DNA from 2 places in the Clostridium bornimense genome. Region 2 is predicted to be linked to the other one. Evidence: a T-box and tRNA genes for the amino acid it is inferred to sense, from the RefSeq annotation. Region 2 holds a T-box; the other holds one or more tRNA genes.

Region 1 (3,609 bases), 540 kb from region 2:
AATCGAAATTAACAGATCCTCTTTTCACTGGTAACATCGATGTATTAGATACAAATGTCCCATCAGAAGTTGTACCATTTAAAGTTTGCTCAAAATAATTACTGAAGTAATATGAATTCTTTAATAGCTTATTTAGATTAGGAGTTATCTCCTTTCCTTCTATTTTCTCATTTATAACAAAGTTTTCTAAAGACTCAACTTGAACTACTATTAAATTCTTATTTTTAAATTTTCCAAAGTCCTCTGTCTTCTCTAATCCGCTTTCTTTACTATCATAATAATATTTAATCTTATCTTTATCCTTATCATTTAATTTACATGGTTTTGAATCTATATAAAATCTATAACTATCATATATATGATAACCTATTGGACTTAAGTTAAACATTTGTGCATTAGATGACCATATTGCTTTAAATAAATTTTGTCCTGTATAACCACCATTAAACTTGTCTATTTTTACATATCCATAAGAAATATATCCTATTCCTATAGCAAATACAAATACAAACATCTTAATTTGCCTATTAATTATTGAATTTTTATCTTTTTTTATGATCCATATATAGATAGGTATATCAAGTAAGAAAAGAATATCAACCCATCTTATCATAGATGCTATACTTTCTCCTAAATTATCAAGATTAGAAGTCATTTTAAACATATATAAATTTAAAAATGATCCGAAACCTCTATAATACCAAAGATCTCCTATTAAAATAATAGAAAAAACTAAATCTAACATAATAACATATATGATACGTCCTTTATTTTTAAATAGATATATAAAAGATATAAATATTAATATAAAAGCTATATATACTAATATTTGAGGCACACCTACAAATAATTGCTTAAAATTAATTTTAGATGCTTTAGAATCCGATATAAGCATTATAAATAAGATAGTTTTTATAAACATAGAAAGTAAAATAAATATAAAACTTTTATCTTCTTTTAGCTTTTTAAGATTATTTGCTATATAATCAAACATAATTACTCCTCTTTCTTTTTTATTACTACCTTATATAATACAATATATTGAATTGTTTGGATATATCTATAATAATTAACTTTTTCTTAAGATATGTTAATATTTAATCAACTTATTTATATAATTTTTAAAATATATGCAAAAAACAAAAATAAAAGGAACTACACTAATTGTAATTCCTTCTATCTTCTATGGTGGAGATAAAGAGATTCGAACTCTTGACCCCCTGCGTGCAAGGCAGGTGCTCTCCCAACTGAGCTATACCCCCATATGGTGGACCATCAGGGACTCGAACCCCAGACCTACCGGTTATGAGCCGGTTGCTCTAACCAACTGAGCTAATGATCCATATTTACCTGGCAACATCCTACTCTCCCACACAGTCTCCCGTGCAGTACCATCGGCCCTCTGAGGCTTAACCATCGTGTTCGGTATGGGAACGGGTGTATCCCTTAGAGGCATCATCACCAGATTTGAAAGATATTGTTCTTTCAAAATTGCATGCTACAATAAACTTTTTTATATACATTGGACAAGCCCTCGACCTATTAGTATCAGTCAGCTAAATATGTTACCACACTTACACCTCTGACCTATCAACCTGGTAGTCTTCCAGGGGTCTTACTGACTTAACGTCATGGGAAATCTTATCTTGAGGTGGGCTTCACGCTTAGATGCTTTCAGCGTTTATCCCTTCCCGACATAGCTACCCAGCTGTGCTCCTGGCGGAACAACTGGTACACCAGAGGTCAGTCCATCCCGGTCCTCTCGTACTAAGGACAGCTCCTCTCAAATTTCCTACGCCCGCGACGGATAGGGACCGAACTGTCTCACGACGTTCTGAACCCAGCTCGCGTGCCGCTTTAATGGGCGAACAGCCCAACCCTTGGGACCTACTACAGCCCCAGGATGCGACGAGCCGACATCGAGGTGCCAAACCTCCCCGTCGATGTGGACTCTTGGGGGAGATCAGCCTGTTATCCCCGAGGTAGCTTTTATCCGTTGAGCGATGGCCCTCCCACGAGGAACCACCGGATCACTAAGCCCGACTTTCGTCCCTGCTCCACTTGTAAGTGTCGCAGTCAGGCTCCCTTCTGCCTTTGCACTCTTCGAACGATTTCCGACCGTTCTGAGGGAACCTTTGGGCGCCTCCGTTACTTTTTAGGAGGCGACCGCCCCAGTCAAACTGCCCACCTAACAATGTCCCGTGACCTGATTCAAGGCCTCCGGTTAGAAATTCAGTACTGTCAGGGTGGTATCCCAAGGATGACTCCACACAGGCTGACGCCCATGCTTCCTAGTCTCCCACCTATCCTGTACAGACAATACCAAATCTCAATGCTAAGCTACAGTAAAGCTCTACGGGGTCTTTCCGTCCAATCGCGGGTAACCAGCATCTTCACTGGTACTACAATTTCGCCGGATTTGCAGTTGAGACAGTGCCCAAATCATTACGCCATTCGTGCGGGTCGGAACTTACCCGACAAGGAATTTCGCTACCTTAGGACCGTTATAGTTACGGCCGCCGTTTACTGGGGCTTAAGTTCACACCTTCGCTTGCGCTAAGTGATCCCCTTAACCTTCCAGCACCGGGCAGGCGTCAGCCCCTATACATCAGCTTTCGCTTTAGCAGAGACCTGTGTTTTTGCTAAACAGTTGCTTGGGCCTATTCTCTGCGGCCTACATTTCTGTAGGCACCCCTTCTCCCGAAGTTACGGGGTCAATTTGCCGAGTTCCTTAACTGCAATTCTTCCGCTGGCCTTAGGATTCTCTCCTCATCTACCTGTGTCGGTTTGCGGTACGGGTACCAAACTCCTCCCTAGAAGCTTTTCTTGGCAGCGTGGAATCAGGTACTTCGCTCATACGAGCTCCCCATCACACCTCAACTTAGTCTCCGGATTTGCCTAGAGACATGTCTAAGTGCTTAGACAGACATCCAATAGTCTGCACACCCTATCCTCCTGCGTCACTCCATTGGTAATAACGTCATTTGGTAGTATCGGAATATCAACCGATTGTCCATCACCTACGCCTTTCGGCCTCGGCTTAGGTCCCGACTAACCCTGGGCGGACGAGCCTTCCCCAGGAAACCTTAGATTTTCGGCCATTGAGATTCTCACTCAATTCTCGCTACTTATGCCAACATTCTCACTCCTGTACAGTCCACCGCTCCTTTCGGTACGACTTCAGCCCATACAGGAAGCTCCTCTACCACTCCGTTAGGAGTCCGTAGCTTCGGTAGTAGATTTTAGCCCCGGACATTTTCGGCGCAAGGTCTCTCGACTAGTGAGCTATTACGCACTCTTTAAATGAGTGGCTGCTTCTAAGCCAACATCCTAGTTGTCTTAGAAACCTCACATCCTTTACCACTTAATCTACATTTAGGGACCTTAGCTGACGGTCTGGGCTGTTTCCCTTTTGACTACGGATCTTATCATTCGCAGTCTGACTGCCTGGGTACAAGTGTATGGCATTCGGAGTTTGATAAGGTTCGGTAAGCCTCGCGGCCCCCTAGCCCATTCAGTGCTCTACCTCCATCACTTAATTTACCAGACGCTAGCCCTAAAGCTATTTCGAGGAGAACCAGCTATCTCCGAGTTCGATTGGAATTTCTC
Region 2 (3,609 bases):
CTTGAAATACCCCAGTCAATAACATTTTCTAAGAACTTACCAAATCTACCTGTTCTAATGTTATCTGGATACCAATTTATTTTATTATTATTTTCTATAAGTTTATCTCTAAGAGAAGTCATTCTTACAAACCAACTTTCTCTTGGATAATATAAAAGTGGAGTGTCACATCTCCAACAATGTGGATATGAGTGAGTATGCTTCTCAGCTTTAAATAACTTATTATTTTCTTCTAAGTATTTAACGATGCTTTCATCACATTTCTTAACAAATTTTCCTGCCCAAGGTGTAACTTCTTCAACAAATTTTCCTTCAGCATCTACAAGGTTTAAGAAGCCCATATTATTAGCTTTTGCAACAATATTATCATCTTCACCATAAGCTGGAGCTATATGTACTATACCAGTACCATCTGTTAATGTTACATAGTCTCCATGAATAACCTCAAAAGCTTTTCCTTCTGGTTTTACAAAAGGCATTAATTGTTCATACTTTGTTCCAAGTAATTCTGAACCCTTAAATTCTTTAACAACTTCATAATCTTCACCTAATACTTTTGGTGCTAGTTCCTTAGCTAATATTAAAATTTCATCGCCAACCTTAGCTTCTATATAGTCATAACTTTTATTTAAACATAATGCTATATTAGAAGGTAAAGTCCATGGAGTAGTTGTCCATGCAAGTATATATTTATTTTCTTCTCCTACTACTTTAAACTTAGCTACAGCAGTTAAATCCTTAACGTCCTTATATCCTTGAGCTACTTCATGAGAAGATAATCCAGTTCCACATCTAGGGCAATATGGCATTACCTTATGACCTTTATATAAAAGATCTTTATCCCACATTTGTTTTAATGCCCACCATACTGATTCTATATATGAATTATGATAAGTTACATATGGATTTTCCATGTCAACCCAATAACCAATTTTATTAGTCATTTCTTCCCACATAGAAACATATGTAAAAACACTGTCTTTACATTCCTTAGTGAACTTTTCAACACCATAATCTTCTATTTGCTCTTTTCCTGATATACCAAGCTTCTTTTCTATTTCAAGTTCAACTGGTAACCCATGAGTATCCCATCCCGCTTTTCTAATAACCTTATATCCCTTCATTACTTTATATCTAGGAATAAGATCCTTCATTACTCTCGTTAAGACATGACCTACGTGTGGTTTTCCATTAGCAGTTGGAGGTCCATCGTAAAAAGTAAAATATTCTCCTTCTGGATTAGCTTCAAAACTTTTCTTAATTACGTCTTCTTCTTTCCAAAGCTTTATAACGTCTTGTTCCATCTCTACAAAAGATTTATTATTATCCATCTTTTTGTACATAATTTTGTCTCCCTTCAATAAAATAATAATAAAAAAACTCCGCCCTAAAAGGACGAAGTATTACACTCGTAACCACCTAATATGTGTTTAATTCATGCACAATCATGCACTATTCTGTAACGTAGAACTACGTGGCCACTTACTAAAATTTCAGTACCATGCTCCAAGGTGATTTTTCTTTACTCTTCCCTATAAGGCTCGCACCATCCCTTAATCGCTTTAGTAACCTAAGTAAAGTACTTATCCTTTTCAACGCTTTTTTCACTATTTGGTTAAAATTATACTTCAATATACTTTTCATGTCAATTATTTAAAATAGAAAAAGACCGTAAAGTTCTCTTTACGGTCTTTACCAAGGAAGATAAAATTATCTTCTGTTGTTTTGTTGCTTTCTTGCTTTTCTGCAAGCTGGGCATCTTACTGGATCATTTTCGAATCCTTTTTCTTTGTAAAATGCTTGTTCTCCTTCAGTAAATACGAAATCAGCTCCACAATCTTTACATACTAAATTCTTATCAGCCATTTGAAATTCCTCCATCATTAAAGATTTAGACTCGATTAACAAATTCTCTAATAATGGAGAAAATTATTATCTATTTAAATCTTTACATCTTTTATTTTCACTGTGTCATCTAACACTGTTATTTAATTATAACATAGTATTTGAAATTTTTCAACTATTTTTAATATTTTTATTAAAACCTTATTTGATCTTTAACATTATAAAAATAAATGATCAAAGTAATAATAAATGGTATATAATCTACTATTTTTTTTGTAAAAGATATCCTCTTTCCATCTAATTTCTTATAATCATTACTTTCCATCCATCTTTCTTCATTTCTTTCTTTTATAAGATTCACAAGAAGATATGTTAACCATCCAAATAATACTACGACACCAATTGCTAAAATACCTAGTAATATATAATAAGCAACATTTTGATTCTGTGATACTAACATTGAAGATGTATCAACTTCAGTATTTGAAAGTTCTCCTGGAAGCAATGTCAATAAATATGTTAAAATAACAGAAGTTCCGTTATTGAAAAAATGAAGTAACATAGGCGCTACTATAGATTGTGTATAATACATAAGATATATTGCTAAAAATCCTAAAAGTATCGGAAAAAAACCTTGTTCAAAGTTCATATGGAATATTCCAAAAAGCACTCCATTAAACAATGCTGCAGCAAATAAACTATATCTTTTAAAATTGTTTGCTACTATTCCCCTCATAAAAAATTCTTCAAAAATCGCTGGTAGTATAGCTACTACAAGAAACATGGCTAAAAATGGCATTTTGCTCAATATTGATACTGCTTCAGCCATTGGTGTATCAACAGTAAAGTATGATGTTATCATACTTATAACCCCTATAATTGGTCTTGTAACTACAGTTATTAAGAATATATAGAATATATCAGCGCCTTTTATTTTTCTTATAGGTATAACATCTTTAAATTTTTCTCTAGTTACTAAGAAATATATTAAAACAACTCCTCCTAGAATTACTATTTGATTTGTCGCTAATTGTATCGCATAAATATAAGATTCATTTCTAGTAAAACTTTGTATATTCACTAAATCTATCAATAAAAATCTCAATATATTTAGGGTAAATAATCCTATAATCATAAATACCATAAAGGTTATATTACCTTTTAAAATACTAGGTTTTTTTAAATTGTCCATTATTGATTTCAAAATCTTCACTTCCATTCTTTAAATATTAACTTCATAGTCTAGCTTTATAAAAAACTCATCTTAACTACTATTTCAAAATATCCTTCATTTTATATTCGTATAATTTATAATATATTGCTTAAAATAATGTTATATTCTAATATAAGGAGATTAATTTTATATGATTATTGAGTATATTAGTGAATCAACCTTTGTTTTCAAAACATCTCTAGGTACAAAAATACTAACAAATCCAACTAAAGAAATTTATAATACTGTATTTAAAAATTCATCTATAGATATAGTTACATTTAGCAATGCTTATTCTGAATATAATGATACTAAGTTCATAAAGAGTACATTTTCACCTGTAGTTAATTGCGGAGATTACTCTTTTCGAGATGTAAAAATTAAAGGAATTACTTCTTTTCAAGATACTTATAAAGGACATCTAAGAGGTGAAAATATAATTTTCTCTTACTTTTTTGATAATATTAACATAACTCACCTTGGCTACTTAGGACACATACCATCAAAAGAACAGTTATCTCTTTTAGGAAATATAGATATATTACTAATTC

The links. The T-box of region 2 lies ahead of ileS (isoleucine--tRNA ligase). A T-box ahead of a tRNA ligase gene usually reads a tRNA of that ligase, here a tRNA-Ile.
Region 1: it encodes a tRNA-Ile, which carries the amino acid that the T-box ahead of ileS (isoleucine--tRNA ligase) is inferred to sense. The anticodon was not compared.

Annotation. Positions count from the first base shown of each region.
Region 1 is NZ_HG917868.1:12,199-15,807, reverse strand. Features, by position in the region: gene CM240_RS00065 (LTA synthase family protein) at 1-994, opposite strand, end outside; tRNA gene CM240_RS00060 (tRNA-Ala) at 1,187-1,262, opposite strand; tRNA gene CM240_RS00055 (tRNA-Ile) at 1,266-1,342, opposite strand; rRNA gene rrf (5S ribosomal RNA) at 1,349-1,466, opposite strand; rRNA gene CM240_RS00045 (23S ribosomal RNA) at 1,523-3,609, opposite strand, start outside.
Region 2 is NZ_HG917868.1:552,368-555,976, reverse strand. Features, by position in the region: gene ileS (isoleucine--tRNA ligase) at 1-1,343, opposite strand, end outside; T-box leader at 1,389-1,605, opposite strand; gene CM240_RS02510 (zinc-ribbon domain-containing protein) at 1,711-1,866, opposite strand; gene CM240_RS02505 (CPBP family intramembrane glutamic endopeptidase) at 2,039-3,049, opposite strand; gene CM240_RS02500 (MBL fold metallo-hydrolase) at 3,210-3,609, shown strand, end outside.